DNA from 2 places in the Streptomyces cyslabdanicus genome. Region 2 is predicted to be linked to the other one. Evidence: riboswitches for the same ligand, from Rfam matches in the RefSeq annotation. Region 2 holds a riboswitch; the other holds the start of a gene.
The links. A riboswitch is a leader RNA that binds a small molecule or an ion and turns the genes downstream of it on or off. The one in region 2 is predicted to bind fluoride.

Region 1: another riboswitch for fluoride. It lies ahead of ettA (energy-dependent translational throttle protein EttA); the one in region 2 lies ahead of ACTYVM_RS21830 (MFS transporter).

Annotation. Positions count from the first base shown of each region.
Region 1 is NZ_JBQRUW010000019.1:12,915-24,478, forward strand. It holds partial or broken gene ACTYVM_RS13345 (ABC transporter ATP-binding protein) at 1-309, shown strand, start outside; gene ACTYVM_RS13350 (ABC-2 membrane transporter-related protein) at 306-1,283, shown strand; gene ACTYVM_RS13355 (GntR family transcriptional regulator) at 1,345-1,740, shown strand; gene ACTYVM_RS13360 (hypothetical protein) at 2,264-2,674, opposite strand; gene ettA (energy-dependent translational throttle protein EttA) at 2,698-4,365, opposite strand; fluoride riboswitch at 4,410-4,473, opposite strand; gene ACTYVM_RS13370 (hypothetical protein) at 4,606-5,703, opposite strand; gene ACTYVM_RS13375 (barstar family protein) at 5,852-6,943, shown strand; gene ACTYVM_RS13380 (hypothetical protein) at 7,028-7,432, opposite strand; partial or broken gene ACTYVM_RS13385 (GntR family transcriptional regulator) at 7,470-7,600, opposite strand; gene ACTYVM_RS13390 (SMI1/KNR4 family protein) at 7,744-8,229, opposite strand; partial or broken gene ACTYVM_RS13395 (IS3 family transposase) at 8,405-8,929, shown strand; gene ACTYVM_RS13400 (hypothetical protein) at 8,908-9,147, opposite strand; partial or broken gene ACTYVM_RS13405 (transposase) at 9,188-9,352, opposite strand; gene ACTYVM_RS13410 (hypothetical protein) at 9,557-9,904, shown strand; gene ACTYVM_RS13415 (COG4705 family protein) at 10,696-11,564, opposite strand, start outside.
Region 2 is NZ_JBQRUW010000037.1:95,032-106,595, forward strand. It holds gene ACTYVM_RS21800 (TauD/TfdA family dioxygenase) at 1-203, shown strand, start outside; gene sbnB (2,3-diaminopropionate biosynthesis protein SbnB) at 200-1,279, shown strand; gene sbnA (2,3-diaminopropionate biosynthesis protein SbnA) at 1,317-2,369, shown strand; gene ACTYVM_RS21815 (MFS transporter) at 2,504-4,243, opposite strand; gene ACTYVM_RS21820 (MarR family winged helix-turn-helix transcriptional regulator) at 4,296-4,754, opposite strand; gene ACTYVM_RS21825 (CAP domain-containing protein) at 5,138-5,881, shown strand; fluoride riboswitch at 6,043-6,105, shown strand; gene ACTYVM_RS21830 (MFS transporter) at 6,141-7,556, shown strand; gene ACTYVM_RS21835 (inorganic diphosphatase) at 7,695-8,198, shown strand; gene eno (phosphopyruvate hydratase) at 8,238-9,515, shown strand; partial or broken gene ACTYVM_RS21845 (dioxygenase family protein) at 9,727-10,269, opposite strand; gene ACTYVM_RS21850 (zinc ribbon domain-containing protein) at 10,276-11,564, opposite strand, start outside.

The DNA.
Region 1 (11,564 bases), on a different contig from region 2:
TTCGCCGGCGGCCAGGTCCGGCTGGTGGGTGACGCGGACGCGCTCGTCCCAGCCCACGCGCTGGTGACGGGGCTTGTCACCGACGAGAACCCGCTCGCCTCGCTGGCCCCGCACACCGTCGTCGAACTTCGGTCCCAGGGACGGCAGTTCCAGGCGCTGATACGGCCGAACGGCCCGTTGCGCCCCGAATGGGACGTCAGCGAGCCCAGCCTGGAGGAAGTGCTGCTGGCACATCTGCGCTCGCCGGACGCGCCTCCCCTGTACACACCCGGCGCCCGTCACGAGGCCGAAGGGACCCCCACCTCATGAGCACCACCCTGACCGACACGTCCCGGACGGCCGCCCGGGAGCCCGGACGCCGACTGCTGGGCGGGCTGAACTGGCTCGTCGTGCGCCAGCACCGGGCAGCGCTGCTCACCGTGGCCGCCGCGGTCGTGCTCGGCTCGGCGTGGATCGTCTACCAGCGCAATCGTCTGGCCGGAGTTCTCGAAGCGATCGGCTGGCCGGACAAGGAACCGCCGATGCCGGTACCCGGCTCGGAGAGCATCAGCCTCACCATCACCGCCCTGGGCATGCTGCCGGTCCTCCTCGGCGTCTTCCTCGGCGCCCCGCTGATCGCGGGCGACCAGGAGCGCGGCACCCTGCAACTGGTCACCACCCAGTCGGTGTCCCGCCGCCGGTGGCTCACGGCCAAGCTCGCCTGGTGCTACGCGGCGGCGCTGCTGGCCGGTGCGGTGCTCTCGGCGTTCTTCACCTGGTGGTGGAAGCCCTACCGCGCGGTGTTCTCGAGCCCGTGGTACGAGGGGAGCATCTTCGACCACACGGGCCCGGTGCTCCCCGCCATGTGCCTTTTCCTCACCGCCGCCGGGATCACCATCGGCATGCTGGTGCGCCGGGTCCTCCCGGCGATGGCGGTCACGTTCGTCTTCTCCATGGCCGTCCAGATCGTCTGGGGACAGTTGCGCGCGTACCTCGCGCCGGCACGGATGTTCAGCTACCCGTATGGCGGCGGCATACGCGAGCAGCTGGACGATCCGTACGAACTGGACAGCTGGATCGGGTCCGCCGACGGCCGCCTCTACGGCTGGGGAACGTGCGCCAAGCCGACGGATGCGGCGGCGGACGCCTGCATGAAGAAGTACGGGATCGTCAACGACGTCATCAAGTACCTCGACTTCAGCCAGATGTCGGCGATGCAGTGGACCGGGGCCGGCATCCTGCTCGCGGCTACCGCGGCACTCACCGTGTTCACGGTGTGGCGGGTGTCCAGGAAGCCGTTGTAGGGCACGGAACCGTGCGTGACATGCGTATGGTTTCGGCAGTACGAAACAGGAGGTGAGAAGAATGGTCGTGTTCCGCATCAACAAGCGCAGCGGAGTGGCGACGTACCTCCAGATCGTGCGACAGGTGGAACAGGCGCTGCGGATGGGCGCCCTGGAAGCGGGGGACCGGTTGCCGACGGCCGCTCAGGTCGCTGCGGACACCAAGGTCAACCCGAACACGACCCTCAAGGCGTACCGCGAGCTGGAGCGCGCGGGGCTCGCCGAGGTGAGGCAGGGGGCAGGCACCTTCATCACCCGCTCCCTGGCACCGGCGCAGGAGGGCCCCGTCTCCCCGCTGCGGACTTCGCTGGCCGCGTGGATGGACGAGGCGCGGTCCCAGGGGCTCAGCGGTGAGGAGGTCACCACCCTCTTCCAGGCGGCGCACGCGGCGGTGTTCCTCTCCGAGACGGACCGTTGACGGCCGGAGCGGGGCAGCCGGTGCGGCCCGAGGGAACGGCCGGGGCAAGGCGGAACGGCCGAGGGGAGGGCGCGGCCGGGGCCCCGGGTCACCCTTACCGGCCTCAGCCACGCTGCCGAGTTGTCGTCGGCCCGAGCAAGTTGCGATCGTAGGCCGCGATGCGGGCGTGGGCATCTTTACGGTTGTGGAATCGCGTTCATACGCCGAGCGCGTCGGCGCCGGGCTGCCCAGAGGCTGCTCAGGGTCAGCGCTGCTGCTCCCGCGATGACCCAGCCCACGGATCCTCCGTGGCGGTGGGTTCTGAGTCCGAGCGCCAGCAGCAGCGCGCCTGCCGCCAGGCCCATCACGTCGTGGAGGCGGCCCGTCCATCTGGTGACCGTTGAAGGGTTGACCACGCTTGATCGTGACAGGTGACCGCGGTCGCTGCCAACGGCGAGTTCGGCAGGGGCCGTTGGCGGTGCGCTGCCGCGGTTGGCGGTCGGTTGCTCCACCGTCGTGCACCCGTCGTCCGCCACGGTGACCCTCAGGGACGCCGTTTTCCCAGCGGCGGCAGGTTCGCCTGGCGGCCGGACGCCGCGGCGGGTGCGAGGCGGTCGGTGACCCGGTGGCGGGGCGTGCCCGCGTCGCGGGACAGGGCACGGGCGGCGCCGTGCGCGGTGCGGTAGGCGCCGATCCCTCGGGCGGTGCCGGCGGGGACGGCGATCCAGCGAGCCGTGCGGCCGTCGCGGTGCCGCCGGACCCGGCCCAGCAACCGTCCGTCGCAGGTGACGACCCGGATCACCGGGTGCCCGGGGAACAGTGGGGTGCAGGCCAGGCCGCGCACGTGGGCCAACCGCTCGACCGCCTGTTCTTCGCAGATGTGCCAGGTGGCGTTGATGACGGTGAGCTGGGCGGCGCGGAGGGCCGCCACCGCCTCCTGATCGAGGTGCGTCATGGCGAAGGCTCCTGTCGGGCCGGTCAACCACGGACCAGACGGCGGTGGGTGACCTGGTGCGGGCGGGCCGCCTCCGGCCCCAGCCGCTCGACCTTGTTGGCCTCGTAGTCGGCGAAGTTGCCCTCGAACCAGAACCAGTTCGCGCCGCCCTCCCAGGCCAGGATGTGGGTGGCGATCCGGTCCAGGAACCACCGGTCGTGCGCGGTGATCACGGCGCACCCCGGAAAGCCGAGCAGCGCGTTCTCCAGGGAGGCGAGCGTCTCGACGTCGAGGTCGTTGGTCGGCTCGTCCAGCAGGAGGAGGTTGCCGCCCTGCTTCAGCGTCAACGCCAGATTGAGGCGATTGCGTTCGCCGCCGGACATGACGCCGACGGGTTTCTGCTGGTCGGCGCCTTTGAAGCCGAAGGTGGCGACGTAGGCGCGCGAGGGGATCTCCACATCGCCGACGCGCAGGTGGTCCAGCCCTCCGGACACGGCCTCCCAGACGGACCTGGCGCGGTCCAGACCGGCGCGGTTCTGGTCGACGTAGGAGATCTCGACGGTCTCGCCGAGGCGAAGCAGGCCCGCGTCGGGCTGTTCCTGACCGACGATCATCCGGAAGAGGGTGGTCTTGCCGACGCCGTTCGGGCCGATGACGCCGACGAGGCCGCCGCGCGGCAGGGAGAAGGAGAGGTCCTCCATCAGCACCCGGTCGCCGTAGCCCTTGGTGAGGTGGTCCGCCTCCAGGACCAGGCTCCCCAGGCGCGGTCCTGGCGGGATCTGGATCTCCTCGAAGTCCAGTTTCCTGGTCTTCGCCGCCTCGGCCGCCAGCTCCTCGTACCGCTGCACCCGCGCCTTGGACTTCGCCTGCCGCCCCTTCGCGCCGGAGCGCACCCACGCCAGCTCCTCGGCGAGTCGCTTCTGCCGCTTGGCGTCCTTGCGGCCCTCCACCTGGAGGCGGGCCGCCTTGGCTTCCAGATACGTGGAGTAGTTCCCCTCGTACGGATAGGCGTGGCCCCGGTCGATCTCCAGGATCCACTGGGCCACGTTGTCCAGGAAGTACCGGTCGTGGGTGACCGCGACGACCGTGCCCGGGTAGTCGGCCAGATGCTGCTCCAGCCAGGCCACGGACTCGGCGTCCAGGTGGTTGGTCGGCTCGTCCAGCAACAGCAGGTCCGGCTGCGACAGCAGGAGCCGGCACAGTGCGACCCGGCGTCGCTCACCGCCGGAGAGTTCACGCACGGGGGTGTCGGGCGGCGGGCAGCGCAAGGCGTCCATCGCCTGCTCCAGACGGGAGTCGAGGTCCCAGGCGCCGGCGTGGTCCAGGGCCTCCTGGAGGCCGCCGAGCTCGTCGAGCAGCCGCTGCATCTCGTCGCCCTCGGTGTGACCGAGGCGGCCGGTGACTTCCTCGTAGCGGTGCAGCATGCCCCGGATCTGCGCCACGCCCTGTTCGACGTTGCCCTGGACGGTGGTGGTGTCGTCCAGCTTCGGCTCCTGTTCCAGGATGCCGACGCTGATGCCGGGCGCGGGGAACGCGTCGCCGTTGGTCGGCCGCTCCAGCCCGGCCATGATCCGCAGAACGGTCGACTTCCCCATGCCGTTCGGCCCGACCACGCCGATCTTGGCGCCGGGCAGGAAGGCGAGGGTCACGCCGTCGAGGATGACCTTGTCGGCGTGGGCCATGCGGGCCTTGCGCATCGTGTACACGTACATCCGCGATGCCTCCATACCGGGACCGGGCCACCGGACGGCGGCCGCTGCTCGCAGAGGCCATCAGCACGCAGGGTGCGGTCGGGGGCGAGCCTCATCACCCATGTCTCCTCACCCCATGGTGCGCCCGCCGCGGACGGTCCTGCCAGTCCGGCCCGCGCGGGCCGGAGCGTGGCCCGCCCTCTGTGCTCGGCGACGATCACCGCAGGCCAAGAGCGAGCCTCTGCTCCCCGCGACCGCCGCTCACGACCGTGTGGCAGCCCCGCACCCCGCATCGCCGGCTTCCCGCATGCGCGTGTCCATCGAGGCACTCCGGTCGTACGGGTCGACCTCGGGGCCGTCTCCCGGACGCGAGGCGGCGCGCTCCGCGCTGAACTCGGGGGTGAGGTAGCCGGTGAAGGTGTCGCAACCACCGTTGGCGGTGTCCACCTTGTAGGAGACGAGGGAGAACGTACCCGGCTCGACGACGACCTTCGCCGGGTCGTCCCAGTTCATCACGACCTCGCGGCGCACGATGGTGCGCGCGACCTCGTCGCTTCCCGCCGCGGCGCGTACGACCGGATACACGTACGTGACATCGGTGGTCACCTCGACGGCACCGCGCTCGCCCTCTCGGTACGTGATCCGCCCTCGTGTCCTGACCACATCCCCGACAAGCCGGACCTTCGTCCTGTCGAACCGGCTGAACAGCAGCAGAGGATCGTTCTCCCGGCTGGGCGTGCGGAACGCGGTCGCCAGGTAGTCCTGGACATCCCGCTGATGAGGATTGATCAACGCGATCGCCTTCCCCGGTCGCTCCCCGCGCAGCACATCGGGGTCCAGGCTGGACGCGACGAGGAAGCCCTGGGTCTTCTCGAGCGCCTGCGCGACCTGCCCCTTGCTCATCCAGCCGGTCGCCCGTGCCTCGGGCAGGCCGATCCCAGCGGTCCCGTCACCCCACTGTGCCGCGGGCGACCCCCTGAACGGCTGCTCCACGGTCGGACGTTGGGCCGCGGCTTCCGTCGGCGGCGGTTGATCCGGGCGTTCCGACTCCGCGGCGAGGGGCGCACTTCCGGCGCCTCCACCTCCGAACCATCCAGCCACCCGCCCCGGATCCAGCGCCACGACCAGCAGGGCGGCGGCAACCAGCAGACCGACCGCGTACCAGACCTTGCCCCCTTGCCGCCGGGCCGGTTGCCGACTCCGCCACGGCTCCGGCCGACCGGTCTCCTCCCGCAGCCGCCGCGCCACCATCCGCGCCCGCGCCGACGGCTCCTCGGGCGCGCCCTCGGCCCCCGCCTCGGCTTCACGAAGGAAGCGTTCCCACTCCTCGTCCGGTATGGACTCCCCGCCCTTGCCCACGATGGGCCCCCGCCCTTCTTGTGCACTCGGCCCCACCCCAGGGCCGATCACTTTCTCGCGCATCATCACACGGCTCGACTTGGCTCCATGACCGCTGCGGGGGGATCCCCGGGGGGCTTCGCGCCGTTGCGCCGAGCTGTGTCTGGGCATGATGACCGCCGTGCGTGAGGACAGGGACCAGCGGGGGCTATACACGCTGAGGGAGACGGAGCACGGCCACGTCTGGGGCGTGTGCGCAGCAGTGGACGGACTCTTCGGGGAGCCCCAGCGCGGGACGTACGAACTGTTCGGCTGGGTACCGGAAGGCGCCGAGGTGCGGGGCTGGGTCGGCACTCGGGTATGGCTGGTGCCGGACGACGACGCACTTGAGCCCTGGCTGCTGGAGGACGCGGAGAGCCCGGGGCAGCTCTTGAGGACCGGCGGTCTCGTGCTCACCGGTCTGGACGACTACGAAGGGCCGCCCGAGGGACACAGGGGTCCTGTCCGAGTGCACGACGGGCACCGATGGCTGGGCTCCTGCCGGGAATTCGCCCGCGTCCTGCCGCCCGAACAGGTGGCGCCCCCGCTCGTCCTGCGGGGGCTCGCCCAGGGTGATCAGCTGCGGGCTGCATTGCTGAAGGGCACCCGGCGGGCACTGGACCTGGAGGAGGCCGCCCTGGAGATACAAGACGACCAGGGCGAGCCGCTCACCGATCGGGTGCTGTGGACCAAGGTCAGCGCCTGGCGCCCATCCTCCTACGGGATGGACCTGATCGACGTGGAGCTCGACGGAAAGTTCTTCACACCGGTTCCCGAATACGCCCGGCCCATCTGGGAGCGGTGGCTCGCCGGGCCGCCGGACACGCTGGGTGCCTGGGCGAGCCTCGACACCCGGCGCCGCGACGCCTGGCTCGATCTCGTCCGCGAGCGGGCCTGCCGACGAGCCCACCGCGACCGATCAGCTGATCACGCCTACGAACTCGACGGTCGGCACATCACCGACGAACCGGGCCTCTACCTGGCGCTTGGGGAGGCGGTGAACGGGCCGGGTGGCTACTTCGGCGGCTGCCTGGCCGCCCTCGACGACTGCCTGCGCGGCACCTTCGGTCACACCGCCCCCGCAACCCTGCTGTGGCGGAACGCCGTGACCGCACGCGCGTACCTGTCCCGGACCCTGACACCGGACGGCCGGCCCTACGACCTGTTCGCCGAGATCCTCGATGCCCTGGCCGAGGGCGGCATGCACGTCACCCTGGCGTGAACCGCCGTCCGAGCAGCCACCCGGTCCTGATGGCGTTCCCGGCAGGTCTTGCTCGCGTCGCCGGCACTGGCCAGGCGGAGGTACTCAGAGCGCGTCGAGCGCGGCCTGGAACGCGTCCGCCGTGGGTTCTATGACAATCGCCTTCTCCTGGAGCTGTGCGGGAAGATGGCGGCGGTCGTCCGCGTGGAAGATCAGCGCACCACCGTCCTGGGGGACTATCGAGGCCCCAAGGGCTGCCGCCAGCCTGGTGAGCATGCCGCTCATCGCGCCACGGGCGAAGTGCGTCGCCATCACGGACGACATCCCCTCGTCGGCCTGGGACGCGTGGTACAGGTCCGCCTCACCCCCATCCTCTGCGCGGAGTTGGGAGAAGCCCTCCTCCGGACTGCCCGCCACCACGTAAGGCTCGGTCATCCGCCGGAAGCGTTCGGCGTCCAGGGCGACGACCTTGCTGTCCACGAACCGGAGCAGGAAGATGCTGTAACTCACGGGCACACTCTGTCAGCATCATGATCCGCCGGACAGGTCAGCGGTTGATCGGGATCTCGTAGACGATCTCGCAGTGCGCGGCGGGTACCACGATGTCCGCCGTCTCCCCGGGCGCCCCTGGTCGCTGTAGTACGTCCGCCGGGTGTGCGTGACGCGCGCGATCTTCTGGGACGACGCCTGCCCTGGCGTGCGGCCCTCTACCCGTTCCCCGATCGGCTGGGCCTGGAGGTCCGCTTCCACGACCTCCGGCACACCTGTGTGACCCTGCTGGTGGCGAGTCGCGTCCCCGGCAGGTGTCGACCCCGCCGCGTTCACCAGCAGACCAGATTCATGGACCCGCGAGCGAGCCAGTCCATGAACGACACGGGCTGACCGCCCAGGTTCAGAGGAAGGATCTGGTCGCAGGTGGCCCGGCCGTCGAACCACAGTTGGCCCCGGTGCGGACCGGTGACAACGAGCAGGGTCGAGAAGCCACAGCCGTTTTCCTGGATGAATACAGCGCCGGATGTCTTGCGCTCCTGGAACACCCCGTACTCAGCGTCCCACTGCTCCCATGCCGCCCGGTAGGCGTTGTGGTCAGGGAAGTCCTGCGTCAGCGGCTCGCGCGCGTCCAACTCATCCTCGTAAGCCCGGTAGGAGTCGGGATGCGGAAAGTCAGTAGTGAGCAAGTCGTAGTTGGTGCTTGAGTCCCCATGCCAGCCCCAGCCTGCCGCGGATCGGCATAGACGGTTCACAGCGCCGCCGGCGCTCTGCCGGAGCAAGTACTCTCGGTACTGGTCCGGGAACGTGATGTCCAACTCCGCCTCCGCTTCGCAGATCTCCGCTTCGGACAGCGGCGGCGGGGAGGCGACCTGCCTCGAGGGTGGACGGCTGAGCTCGTCAAAGCGCCGCCCCCGATCCATACGTTGGCATTCCGCCATCCAATCGGTAGTCATACAGGCGAGGGTAGACGCGAGCAATCCGTCAGGACTCCGCGACTTCACCGCCCCGGCACAGAACCGGCTGTGGCTGACCGACATCACCGAGCACGCCACAGGCGAGGGCAAGCTGTACCTGTGTGCGGTCAAGGACGTGTACTCCGGTCGCATCGTGGGCTACTCCATCGACTCCCGGATGAAGTCCCGTCTCGCGGTGGCCGCGCTGGAATCCGCGGTCGCCCGCCGCAGCCAGGTGGCCGGATGCATCGTCCATTCCGATCGCGGATCGCAGTTCCGTTCACGGAAGTACGTGTCCGTTCTCGCACGTCACAGCATGATCGGTTCGATGGGCAGAGTCGGTGCGGCCGGCGACAACGCGGCCATGGAGAGCTTCTTCGCGCTGCTACAGAAGAACGTTCTGGACCGCCGCCCCTGGCGGACTCGGAACGAGTTGCGGATCGCCATCGTGACCTGGATCGAACGCACCTACCACCGCCGACGGCGCCAGATCCGCCTGGGCCGATTGACGCCCGTCGAGTACGAAACCATCATGGCCCCTCACACAGTACTCGCTGCGTAAACCCCGACTGTCACCCGATCTCGCAGCAGTCCCCTGCGCTCTGGATCGAGGGCGCCACCGTTGTTGATCCACGTGTAGGCGCAACCTGCGGTATCCGCATCAAGCAGCACCATGTCGATGTCTTCGAACTCGACGCCTCGCAGGTTGGCTGGGAATTCGGCGTCGAGGTGTTCCTGCCAGAGATGGGCTGCCTTCTGCATCAGTTCGGATCTGATCATTTGGCCATACTCCTGCACACGGCAGCGTCTGCGGCGTTATTCAGGGGTTCATGCGGCGGTAGCAGATGAGGGTGCAGGCGATGCTCGTGAAAGCGAGGAAGTGCTCGGCCTTGCGCTCGTAGCGACGGTGGAGTCGGCGGCAGCCGGCGAGCCAGGCCATGGTCCGTTCGATGGTCCAACGGTGTCGACCGAGTCGCTCTTGGGCACCTGACGCAGTCTTGCAAGGCAACGGCTCCGGAGTGAATGCGTAGATCACCCCTCGCAGCCCTCTGACCTGCGGCGGAGTTCGTCAGAGGGCGCCAGCTGCACAGAGTGTGTCGGAGGTGTGTCGGACGACCCGCGAAGGGTCACGTCCTGGCCATGAATAGGCCGGGGCCGTACAGTTGCCCGGTTGACGGGTGGGGGGCGGATGAAGTTCTGGGGTAGCAAGAAGAAGCTGCCAACACCGACCGAGGATGCTGCCGTGGCGGCTCGACTCGTTGAGGGTTGGTTCTGCAGCATGGATCCCAGCGCGGCGGCGGATCTCACCCGCCGATGGCAACAGTCAGGGCGACTCGATCCCGACGAGGCTCGGCGTTTCGCGGCCTGGCACCGGGAGCGCGTCCGCCTCTACATGCTCAACGCGACAACCAGCGACGGGCCATCGATACCGCGCGGGTCACCTGAGGATTTCGAAAGGTTTCGAACCGAGGCGTTGTCGGTGGCTGAGGACCTCGGTGCATTGGGCCGATGGTTGAAGGCTGAGGGATACGAGTGAAGGAATAGTTCCTCAGCAGGAACCCCAGCGGTTCCCGCTGGCGTCCCGTCTGCCGTCGTCCCCATCGCAGTACGGCAGCTGAAGAGTGCGAGGTCGGCGGAGTCTCAATGGGCGTGGCAAGCGCCGGCAACCGCGGTCAGTGGACGGTGTACTGATCAGCGGTTCGCTGACCAGCGGGACTGAAGAAGCCCACGGCCTCTGACCAGCTCAGAGGCCGTGGGCTTCTGGCGTTGTCGGTCGGCGCCGGGCGGCCTCGCACGACCCGGCTGCGGGCGTGGTCTTCGGGCACTTCATGCGAAGTGCCCCCGGCAGGGCGCCCGGAGCTTGGGGACGGGCGGAACCGCTGGTCGGCGGCGGGCAGCCGGTCGTTCAAACGGTGGTGCAGCTGAACCGGTAGGCACGCAGCGGCGGGGCACGTCCTGGAAGAGCTCGGCAGGTCAGGTGACGTGCGAGGTTGAATCAAACTGAGGCGGTGGGGAGGGGCTGTTCGGTCCAGATGGACTTGCTCCATCTGCATCCTGCTCTCCGCCGTCCCGGCCGACGGTGTCATGACAGATGCGGCGAGGTGGCGCATTGTACGCGGCGTTGAATGCCTCCTGGCCCGTCGTGTCCGGGATCAGGTCGGCGGGGCAGGGTGCTGGCAGGGGTTGCATGAGACACATCGTTCCAGGCGGGTGGGCCGCAGTGACGCCGACGCGGAGGGCGTTGGGCCTTGGTGCACCGGTACAGCGCAGTTGGTGACCGGTCCTGTGCAGGCCCATCGAACCGGCCACCAACGCAGTCCGCCCTGCTCAGAAGCGGTGGCTCTGAAGGTCGCCCAGCAGGGTGTTGAGTTGCTTCTCTTGCTCGGCGGCTGGAGCGGGCTGGATGTTGCCGTGGTCGATGGCGTACGTCTTGAGGACCTCATCCATCTGGTGGTCGAGCAGGGTCCAGGTCGTGTTGTTGACCGCCTGCAACGAGGTGGCGTCGGCGTCCCAGTCGTCGCGCATCTTCTGCACGGTGGCATGGGAGGCCGCGACCGTCCCGGCCCGGTCCTGAGCGATTGCCGTCTGGGCAAGCTTCTCGTACTTCGCCACTGCCTCGGTCGTCTGCTTGCCGGTCAGAGCCGCCTTCGGGCAAGCCGGCATCGTCTCGCTCTGACCGGTCGGGTCGCAGGTGACGTGGGGCTGGTTGTGGGCCCAGATCATCAGCGCGACGGTGCCGGCAGCGATTACTGCGAAGCCTCCGAGCGCGATGCGTTCCTTGCGCGCGTTGGTGACCGACGGCTCGTGCGTCGTCTCGGAGGGCTCGCCGACGTCCCTGCGGCTGATCGTCAGATAGATGACCGTGGCCAGGATGGCGCCGAGGAAGATCAGGCTGGTGGCGAAGGTGCCCAGGCCGAGACCAACCGGGTCGCCGGGGTTGGCCGCGGCCTTCGGGGAGGCGAGCCAGTCACCGATGTTGGCACCGAGAGGGCGGGTGAGGATGTAGGCGAGCCAGAACGAAAGAACCGGGTTGGCGCCGAACTTCCACAGCGCGGTGATCGACGCGATGAGGCCCAGCGGCAGGAGCACCGACTGCGCGGGCGTCCAGTTGGTCAGCTCCAGCGTCCAGTCACCGAGGGCGGTGCCCAGCGCGAACGTCACCAGGACGGTCAGCCAGTAGAACGCCTCACGCGGGA
Region 2 (11,564 bases):
ACGTCGTCCAGCTGCTCAACGAGACCTACGAGGCGCAGACCCTGCGCGAGCCCTGGCAGTCCGGCGACCTGATGCTGGTCGACAACATCCGCACCGCGCACAGCAGGGAGGCCTTCAGCGGTGACCGGCAGGTGCTGGTCGCCATGGCCGAGCCCCAGCGCCTGGCCGAGTACGGCCCGACTCCGAAGGGAAGCCGGCGATGACCTCCGTCACCTCCCCCGCCACCGATCCGACCGCCTCCCGATCGGCCCCGGTGCCGACCTTCGCCGTGATCTCCGGCGCCCAGGTGCGGCAAGCGCTCGAGGGGCGCGAGAAGGAGCTCACGGAACTGGTCGAGGCGACCTACCGGCTGCACGGCTCCGGCAGCACGGTGAACCCGCCCTCGTACTTCCTGCGCTTCCCCGACCGTCCCACGGCGCGGATCATCGCGCTGCCGGCCTCCGTCGGCGGGCCGGTGGGCGTGGACGGACTGAAGTGGATCTCCAGCTTCCCGGCCAACGTCGGTTCCGGTCTGCCCCGGGCCTCGGCGGTCCTGGTCCTCAACGACCACGACACCGGCTACCCCTTCGCCTGCCTGGAGAGCTCCATCATCAGCGCCACCAGGACCGCCGCGTCCGCGGCGCTGGCCGCCGACTGGCTCACCCGCAACCGGCCCCGCCCCACCCGGGTCGGCTTCTTCGGCACCGGCCTGATCGCGCGTTACATCCACGCCTTCCTGGCCGGCACCGGATTCGGCTTCGGCAGCGTCGGCGTGTACGACGTGTCCGCCGACAGCGCCGCCGGGTTCTGCGGCTACCTGCGCCGGACCGGCGCGGCCGGTCACACCCCGGAGATCACCGTCCACGAGAGCCCCGAGGACCTGATCCGCTCCAGCGACCTGGTGGTCTTCGCGACGATCGCCGGCGAGCCGCACGTCACCGACCCGTCCTGGTTCACCCACCATCCGGTCGTCCTGCACGTGTCGTTGCGCGATCTCGCCCCCCAGGTGCTGCTCTCGGCGGCCAACTTCGTCGACGACGTCGAGCACTGCCTCAAGGCCGGCACCTCGCCGCACCTGACCGAGCAGCTCACCGGCGGCCGGGACTTCCTGCACGGGACCCTCGACGACGTCATGACCGGGCGGGTGGACCCGCCCACCGACCGGCCGGTGATCTTCTCGCCGTTCGGCCTGGGGGTCCTCGACCTCGCCGTCGGCAAGTACGTCTACGAGGAGGTGGCCCGCGCCGGAAACCTGCACGTCATCGACGACTTCTTCCATGAGCTGCACCGGTACGGCTGAAAGTTCCTTCCCTCGGCCCAGGCATCAGGAGGCCAGCGTGCCCGTCATCTCAGCCCCCCACGCCTTCAACGAAGGCCAACTCTATGTTGATCTCCGGTCGATCTTCGGGCGCTCGCTCTACCTGAAGTGCGAGGGTTTCAACTTCGCCGGCTCGATCAAGATGAAGGCCGCGACAGAGATGGTGGAGGCCGCGGAACGGGACGGCCTCCTGACGCCCCGCTCGATCCTCATCGAGTCCTCGTCGGGAAACCTCGGTGTGGCGCTCAGCATGATCGCCGCCAGCAAGGGCTACCGGTTCCTGTGCGTGACGGACTCGCGCTGCAACCTGTCGGCCCGGCTGCTGATGGAGGCGCTGGGCAGCGAGGTGCACGTCATCGCCGACCAGGACGCCAACGGAGGGTTCCTCGGCGCACGGCTCGACTACGTCCGCGCGCTGTGTGCCTCCGACGACCAGTACGTCTGGCTGAGCCAGTACACCAACCCGAACAACTGGGGGGCCCACTACCGCAAGACCGCGCCGGAGATCGCGCGTCAGTTCCCCCGTCTCGACGTGCTGTTCGTCGGCTCGGGCACCACCGGCACACTGATGGGCTGCGCCCGCTTCTTCCGCGACTGGCACCGGCCGGTGCGGATCGTCGCGGTGGACACCGTCGGCTCGGTGGCCTTCGGCGGCAAGCCGGGCCGGCGGATGATCCCCGGACTGGGCATGAGCATCCGCCCGCCGCTGCTCGACGAGTCCTTCGTCGACGAGGTGGTCCGGGTCGAGGAGGCGGACACCATTCGTGCCTGCCACCGGCTGGCCCGGCGCGGCTTCCTGTTCGGCGGTTCCACCGGGACGGTGGTCAGCGGCGCGATGGAGTGGCTGTCGCGCAACGACACACGCGAACTGACCGCCGTGGCCATCGCCCCGGACCTCGGAGAGCGCTACCTCGACACGATCTACCAGTCCTCCTGGCTGGAGGACCTGTACGGCGACGCGGTCCTCGGCGACCTGCACGGCCAGGAGGAGTCCGACACCGAGGAGGTCCCCGCCGGCTCCCTGGCCGTCGACCCGCGCTCCCGCCGGCAGCGCGGGCCCCGCGACCCGTAGGGCCTCTCGTTCGGATCACGCCGGGCTCACGGGCCCTGGCACCGCTCCCCCAAGCTCTTCGAGCATCCCGCCGCGCGGACGGGACCGCGCGGCGCACGGCCGGCCCGCGGTCCCCTCCTGAAGCCCGGCGCCGGTCAGCTCGCCGCGCCGCGCAGTTCGGACAACGTGGCCGCGGTCAGCGGCCGGGGCTCGCTGCCGGCGTCGACCAGGACCACCGTGCAGGTGGCGGCATGGGTCAGGGCCGCGGTGAAACTGCCGTCGGCGAACTGGGCGAGCGCGCCGCGCGGCGAACGGCCCACCGCCACGGCACGCGCGCCCACCTCGGCGGCGTGCCGGGCCAGGGCGCGGCCGGCCGCCGCGTGGTCGCCGACGCTGCCGAGGATCTGGCCCCGCGCGACGACGCCCTGGGCGGCGAGGCGGTCGAGGTGGCCGGTGACGGTGGCACGCGCCTGCGCGAAGTCCTCGGCGTCGGCCGCCTGTTCCTCGACGACGGCGGTCTGCTGGACGTGCACGACCTCCAGGGGGCTGCCGGTGTCCCGGGCGAGCCGTGCCGCGGCGTCGACGATCACGGCGGCCCCTTCGTGGGCGCCGACGGCGACGACCACGGGCGGCGTGGCGGTGGACGGCACGGTGCCGACGGGCGTGAACGTCGGCGTGACGGGTTCCCCTTCGGCGGTGTTCGTCTCGGCCTGTCGCAGCAGCCGGTGGCCGCAGGCCAGCACCGGAATGGCGAGGAGGAAGGTCGCGGCGCCGAGGTAGAACGGGACGCTGAGGTCGGTGGCGTCGGCGAGCTTGCCGGCGACGTAGGGGGCCAGGCCGCCGCCGATGAAGCGCAGGAAGCCGTACGCCGAGGAGGCGACGGGCCGCTCGACCGGGGAGACGAGCATGACGGCCTGGGTGGTCAGGGTGTTGTTGATGCCGATGAACGCGCCGCTGACGACGACCGCCACGATGACCACGGTCGGGGTGGCGACGCCGGCGGCTATGACGGCCATCACGATGCTCAGGCCGACCAGGTTGGCGTAGAGCACGGGGGCGGTGCCGTAGCGAGCCTGGAGGCGCGGGGCGAAGAAGACGCTGAAGGCGGCCACGAGCAGGCCCCAGCCGGTGAAGACCAGCCCGAGCTGGTGGGCGTCCAGCTCCATCGGGTACGGCGCGTAGCCGAGCATGGTGAAGAAGCCCCAGTTGTAGAGCAGGGCCATGATGCCCATGGTCAGCAGGCCGCGGTGGCGCAGCGCCTTGAGGGGGGCCAGCGGCGAGGTGCGGCGTGCGGGCTTCGGCAGGTTCGGGACGAAGGCCAGGGTGGCCACGAGCGCGATGGCCATGAGGACGGCGACGCCGAAGAAGGGGCCGCGCCAGCTGATGGAGCCCAGTTCGCCGCCGAGCAGCGGGCCCACGGCGATGCCGAGGCCGAGCGCGGTCTCGTAGAGGATGATCGCGCCGCCGAAGCCGCCACTGGCGGAGGCGACGATGACGGCCAGCGAGGTGGCGATGAACAGGGCGTTGCCCAGTCCCCAGCCGGCGCGGAAGCCGACGATGCCGTCGATGGAGCCCGATGTGCCGGCCAGGGCGGAGAAGACGACGATGACGGCCAGGCCGGTGACGAGGGTGCGCTTGGCCCCGAAGCGGCTGGAGAACCAGCCGACGATCAGCATCGCGACCGCGGTGACGATCAGGTAGCTGCTGAACAGCAGGGAGACCTGGCTGGGCGTGGCGTGCAGGTTCTTGGCCAGGGCGGGCAGGATCGGGTCGACCAGGCCGATGCCCATGAACGAGATGACGCAGGCGAACGCGACCGCCCAGACGGCCTTGGGTTGTTTGAAAGGACTGGCGGCCTTTCCGTGGCCGGCGGGCTTTGCGTGCGGTGCACTCATGTGCGCCTCTCCTGTGAGATGGGCTGAGGTGGTCGGCGGTGGCGTGGGCGGGTCAGGAGCGCGCCTGGCGGTCCTCGATGACGCGGGCCAGGGCCGGCAGCGCGACACGCACCGCGCGCTGTTCGACCTCGGGCAGCTCCTCGACGAGCTGCTGAAGTGCCCGGGCGCGTTCGGCGCGGCGCCGGCGGAAGAGCTCCAGCCCCGCGTCGGTGACCTCGACCAGCACGCCCCGCCCGTCGCTGTGGTCCGCGGTGCGCCGCACCAGGCCCGCACGCTCCAGCCGGGTCACGAGCTGGGTCATGTTGGGCTGGGACACGCTTTCCGCCCGCGCCAGCTCGGTCAGCCGGTACGGACCCTCGCGGCCCAGCCGGGACAGTGCCGAGGAGGCGGCGGTACTCAGTCCGCCGGCGGTCGCGCTGCGTCGCACGTAGCGGACCATCTGCTCGACGGCGATCATCAGGTCCTCGGGCGACGCCTCGGGGTCCACTGGGTCCATAACCCGCTTATGCATAAGTGCATTATGCACTTAGCTGTAGGGCGAAACAAGATTCCACGGTTCCGTGACATCCGTCACGCCCCAACTCGCAACTAAGCGTCCGGCATAGTAGCCGCCCCTCAAGTGACATATGGGATATGTCCGCCTTCGTGCAGGCGGCGCGCCGCAGTGGCGCGCCGACGCTTCACTCCCCCGCCGTCGGCGCTCGTTCCGTGCCTTTCAGCACTCCTGACCGGGCGTCAGGAGTGCTGATACCGGGAGGAGGCGGGAACAGCACGTTCACATTCGCTTTCGCAAGGACTTCGCGAAACTACGAGGTGAGGTAGTACCGAGGACCCTTTGCGCCCTTTGCGGAGCCGTCCCAAGAATGACGACCCCCACCCCGAGCGAGGTCACGCATGGGCACGCACCGCAAGAAGCAGCACTACCGGCGCATAGTCGTCGCCGCCGTCGCCGTGGGCGCCGTCGCCGTCCCTTCCACCGCACTGGCCTGCACCGGCAGTCCCGCCGCCCCCGGAGGCAGCCCCTCCTTCGGCGCCGGGAACCAGCCGGGCGGGTCCGGTGGATCCCAGCCGGGTGGACCCGGCTGGGCCTGGCACGGCCACCCCTTCTCCCCGATCAGCCCCGCTTCCCCGGCGCCCCCGGCCGAGCCGTCCGCTCCCGCCGAACCGAGCGCACCGGACGCCGGAGCACCCGCCCAGCCGAGCGCGCCGGACGCCGGGGCGCCCGCCCAACCGAGCGCGTCCGAGGACGCCAGCACGTCGTCCGGGGCCACGGACCGCATCGTGGAACTGGTCAACTCCGAGCGCGCCAAGGTCGGTTGCTCGGCCCTGACCGTGAACGACAAGCTGGCCAAGGCCGCCCAGGCACACAGCGACGACATGGCGGCTCAGCAGAACATGTCGCACACCGGGTCCGACGGGTCCAACCCGGGCGACCGGATCACGCAGGCCGGCTACACCTGGCAGAGCTACGGCGAGAACGTCGCCTACGGCTATGCCACTCCGGAGCAGGTCATGGCGGGCTGGATGTCCAGCGCCGGCCACAAGGCGAACATCCTCAACTGCTCGTTCAAGGAGATCGGCGTCGGTCTCGCCCAGCCCGGCAACTACTGGACCCAGGACTTCGGAGCCGCCCGCTGACCCGTGGCGGGACAGAGGATTCCGCCCTTCGGCGGCCACGTCGTTCGGCGCGGACCGGCATTGTTCGGGCCGGACCGCGCCGGACGTGGGCACCCGGTCCCCGCCGCGGGCGGCCGCCCGTCAGCGGGCTGGCGGGTACGTCCCGCACGGGGGCACCATGGACGGTGACGGGCGATGAGGCTCGCCCTTGACCGCACGTCCGTGCCGATGGCCTCTGCGAGCACGGCCGCCGCCCGGCGGCCCGGCTGCGGAGGCGACCATGGCCCTGCCCCACCGCCGCGAGCGAACACCGGCACCACGTACCGGGCGCACCGCCACGGACCGGAGCGCTGCTCTGCGCTTCGTGCTGCTCATCGGCGTGGTGAGCATGTTCTCGGACATGACCCACGAGGGCGCTCGCGGTGTCACCGGCCCCTTCCTCGGCTCGCTCGGCGCCGGCGGCCTCAGCATCGCCCTGGTCGCGGGAGCCGGTGAACTCCTCGGCTACGCACTGCGTTTCGTGTTCGGCTGGGCCGCGGACCGCACGGGCGGGTACTGGCCGATCGCGGCGGTCGGCTACACGGTGCAGATGCTGGCCGTGCCGCTGCTGGCGGCGGCCGGCCACTGGCTGGTGGCCGCCCTGCTGATCGTCGCCGAGCGCAGCGGCCGCGCGATGCGCACCCCGGCCCGCGACGCGATGCTCGCGCACGCCACCGCCGAGCTGGGCCGCGGCCGGGTCTACGGCGTACGGGAGGCCCTCGACGCCGCCGGCGCGACGGCCGGTCCCCTCGTCATGGCCGGGGTCCTGGCCCTGCACGGCGGTTGCCGCCTCGGTTTCGCCGTGCTCGCCGTTCCGGCCGTCCTCACGCTCCTCGTCCTGGCCGGCGCGTGGCGGCGGTACCCCGATCCGGCGGGCCTGGACACCGCCGAAAGCGTGCCCGGCCGCCGGGGCACCCCGAGGGCCTTCTGGATCTACCTGGCGGGCATGGGACTGATCGCCGCCGCCTACGCCGACTACCCGCTCATCGCCTACCACTTCGGCCGGGCCCATGTCGTCGCCACCCCCTGGATTCCCGTGCTCTACGCGGGCGCCATGGCCGCCGAGTCGGTGGCCGCCCTGGTGCTCGGCCCCGCGTTCGACCGGTGGGGCGTACGCACGGTGGTGGGGGCGACCCTGCTGACGGCGTGCTTCCCGCCGCTGGTCTTCCTCGGCGGCGCGGTACCCGCGGTGATCGGTGTGGTGCTGTGGGGACTTGGGGCGGCCGTTCAGGAGTCCGTGGTCAGGGCCGCCGTCACCGGCATGGTCGGCCCGGACCGGCGGGCCTTTGCCTTCGGCCTGTTCGACACCGGCTTCGGACTGTGCTGGTTCGCCGGCAGTCTCGCCCTGGGCGCCCTCTACGACCGTTCGGTGACCGATCTGGTGGCCTTCTCGGTCGTGCTGCAACTGGCCGCCGTCCCCATGCTGCTGGCCGTGCGGCGGCCGACGAACGGCGGTGGGGCGGGCCGGCCGGGAGCTGCACCGGCGACCGGCCGCGGGCGTGCCCGGCGCGACGCCGGGTCGCGGACCTCGTCACGGTGTCGACGAGGCCCGTTCGGCGTAGGCTGGACGCGGCCACGGCGGTCCGCCGGGCACCTGACGAGCGCGCCCAGCGCGCCGGTGACGGGGCTCACCGCAACCGCGGCACGACGCCGCTGACGGTCCCTGGTCCAAGGATGCGACCAGGAGGAACGACGCCCGCGCCGACCGACCCGCGCTCCCCGTCCGTGGCTCCGCCGCCTCTACCCGCCCGGCAGGTACGGCCGGCGAGACGGCTTACGCCGTCAGGAGGACACCATGGAGTTCGACGTGATCGTGGAGATCCCCCAGGGATCCCGGAACAAGTACGAGATGGACCACGAACTGCACCGCATCCGGCTGGACCGGCTGCTGTTCACCTCCACCCAGTACCCGGCGGACTACGGCTACATCGACGGCACGCTCGGCCGTGACGGCGACCCGCTGGACGCGCTCGTGCTGACCGGCGAGCCGACGTTTCCGGGCTGCACCATCGAGTGCCGGGCGGTCGGCATGTTCGCCATGAGGGACGAACACGGCCCCGACGAGAAGGTCCTCTGCGTCCCCGCCCACGATCCGCGGTACGCGCACGTGCAGGACATCGACGACATCCCCGTGTTCGACCGGCTGGAGATCACCCACTTCTTCGAGGTGTACAAGGACCTGGAACCCGGCAAGTCCGTCGAGGGCTCGCACTGGGAGGGCCGCGAGCAGGCCTACGCGGAGATCGACGCCTCCCGTGCCCGCGCCGCCACCGCTGAGCGCAGGCCCGTCCACGGCTGAGGGGCGCTCGGGGGTCGGTCCGAGGGGAGGAGGAAGGCCATGACCGTGCGCATCACCCGGCTGCATGCCGTCGAGATCCTCGACTCCCGAGCCCGCCCCACGCTCGCCGTCACCCTCACCACGGCCGACGGGACCCGCGTCCGGGCCGGTGTCCCCGCGGGTGCGTCCACCGGCACCCGGGAGGCCGTCGAACTGCGCGACGGCGACCGGTCCCGATACGGCGGGCAGGGAGTGCTGGGGGCCGTCGGACACGTCAACGGGGAGATCGCCCAGGCCCTGACCGGCCGCGGCTTCGCCTCGGCCACCGACGTCGACCGGGCGCTGATCGAACTGGACGGCACCGGCACCAAGTCCCGGCTGGGAGCCAACGCCGTCGTCGGTGTCTCCCTGGCCGCCTGGCGCGCCGAGGCCGCCCTCGCCGGGCAGGAGGTGTGGCAGCACCTCGCCCGGGTCGCGGGCACCGCCCCACGCCTGCCGGTGCCGCATTTCAACGTCGTCAACGGCGGCGCACACGCCGCCGACGGACTCGACTTCCAGGAGTTCATGCTCGCCCCGCTCGGCGCACCCGACCTGCCCGAGGCCGTCCGCGCGGGCGCCGAGGTCTACGCGCGGCTCAAGGCCCGCCTGTCCGCCGGTGGGCACGCCACCGGCCTGGGCGACGAGGGCGGCTTCGCCCCCGCCCTCGACCGTCCCGAGGACGTCCTGCAGCTCCTCGTCGACGCCATCACGGACACCGGTCGCACACCGGGCCGCGACGGCATGGCCCTCGCCCTGGACCCCGCGGCCAGCGCGTTCCGCGACGCGGCCGACGGCCTCTACCACGTGGCGGGCGACGCGCTGACCGGCGACCGGCTCATCGACCGCTACGAGGAGATCACCGACCGCTTCCCGGTGTGGTCCCTGGAGGACGGGCTGGCCGAGGACGACTGGGACGGCTGGGTCCGCCTGACCGCACGCCTCGGCGACCGCGTGCAGGTGATGGGCGACGACATCTTCGTCACCGATCCCGCCGTCATCACCCGGGCCGTCGGCGGGAACGTCGCCAACTCCGCCCTCATCAAGGTCAACCAGATCGGCACCGTCACGGAGACCCTCGACGCCCTGCGGGTCTGCCGCGACGCCGGCTACGCGCAGATGGTCTCCCACCGCTCCGGCGAGACCGACGACGCCTTCGTCGCCGACCTCGCCGTCGGCAGCGGCTGCGGGCAGATCAAGTCCGGGGCCCCGGCGCGCGGCGAACGCGTCGCCAAGTACAACCGGCTGATCGAGATCGCCGACTCCCACCCCGCACTGCCGTTCGGCCTCGCCGCCCGCTGACCCGGGTGGACCGCCGGTGGGCAGGTCCGGGCACCCCGCTCAGCCCGAGATCCCGCCGGGATGGCGAACGCGTAGAAGACCCAGTTGCCCAAGAGCGAGCCGTTGTCGACCCGGGTGAGGACGTAACCGCCGTAGGTGGGGCCGATGATGGCGCCGATCCGGCCGACGCCGAGCGCCCATCCGAGGGCGGTGACCGTCGCTCGGCTGCCGGTCAGGCGCCGGTGGGTGCCAGGACGATGTCGAAGCGCACCTTCGACCAGGTGCCCTCGATCGGGCGGCCGTCCGGGGTGGCGGTGCCGGGGGCCTGCTGTTCGAAGTCCTTGACCAGCGACTCCTTGACGCCGAAGACGCTGTCGCATGGGAGCAGTTCGTCGCCGCGCACGAAGATGTGCGTGACGAGCCGCCGGTGGCCGTCCGCCGTGACCGTGAAGTGCAGGTGCGAGGCGCGGTACGGCGAGCGGCCGACGGCCTGGAGCATCCTGCCGACCGGCCCGTCGTGCGGGATCGGGTACGGCGTGGGGGTGATGCCCCAGAAGCTGTAGCGGCCCTGCCGGTCGGTGAAGAGGTGGGCCCGGGCGGCGGTGCGGCCGTCGTCGTACTGCACGTCGTAGAGGCCGTCCTCGTCGGCCTCCCACACCTCGACACGGGCGCCGGCCAGCGGAGCGCCGTCGGGTCCGGTGACCGTGCCCTCCACCCAGCACGGCTCCCCCGTCGCGCCGAACGCCATGTCGCCGCCGATCGCAATCCTCGGGGAGCGTCTCTAGAACTCTGTGTGTGCCTGTGGTTTCCAGGCTTTTCGGGCGCGGCGTGGCCGTCTGCGGTCGCCGTCCGGTGGTCCGAACCTCGGGTTGAGGGGGTGGACCTCGGTGGTGTGCAGGTGGTGGAAGCCGGTCCGCTCGGCGGCGCGGGTGCGTCGTCGACAGGTTCTGCGTGAGAGTCGCATCCGGCCGGATGGAAGAAGGTCTTCTTCGATCCGGTGGGGTGCGGGTCCTCCATGACCTGGCACTGGCCGGGATACGGCGGGTGTCGTGGTGTCATGCCCCGCCGGACGCTGGACTACCCCCGGGGCGGGGGTGGTGGCGGGGACCATGCGCGCATCGGGCATACGGCGGGAAGTCTCTGAGCCGGGGGTTGGGTCTGCGGTGGCGCGCCGGGTATCTCGGTGCCGGGTGCCGCTCGGCCTGCCCGGGGTTGGGCACCCCTTGCCCTTGGTGTCTTTCGGCCCGCGTGGCCGGGGCGGGGCCGTCTCCGCGCGGCGCAGTCGGCGCAGGTGGCGTGTGGTCTTCTTCGGGCGGCGGACCGAAGCCACCGTGCCCTCCACCGTGGTGCGGATGGTGCGGGCACCGGTGGCGCGTTCCGTGGTGGTGTGGGCCTGGGCGAGCAGGCCGCGGGAGACGATACGGCGGGCGGCGGCGTGATCCCGGTCCGTGGACAGCCCGCACCCCGCACAGTGCGCCCACTTCCAGCCTCGCTCGTGCAGCCGGTCGGGGGCCGGGTGGTGAGTGAGCTCGCCCAGACAGCCGGGGCACAGCTTGGAGGTGCCCCGGGCCGGGACGGTGACCACCGCGATCCCCGCCTTCGCGGCCAGGTGCCGCATCGCCTCGGCCACGGTGCCACGCACCTGCCCGGACAGCCGGGCGTTGCCCTTGCGATGTCCCTGTGCTTCGAGGGTGGCGAGGTCTTCGAGGTAGATGACGCTCGCGCCGAGCGCTACCGCCTGGTCGACGGCCCAGCGGGCGGCCGCCCGGGCCAGCGCGGCATTCAGTTGCCGGATCCGGGCACACACCCGCCCGTGCTCGACCTCCAGCGCCCGCGCCCGGTCGCGGTGTTCACCCCAGGCCAGGTGTGGGGAGCCGAGCCCGTCCGCCAGCGCCTGGTAGTGATCGCGCTTGGCAGCGAGGTACTCGCGGACGCCGCGCAGCCGGTGCAGGGCGGCGCTGATCACCGTGGCGTCGAAGACCAGGGGGCGCCCGTCGGTGACCACCCGGCGGATGGGGCCGCGTCCGGTCAGGCGGCCCAGGACGCCGGTGAGCAGGGTGTTGACGCCCC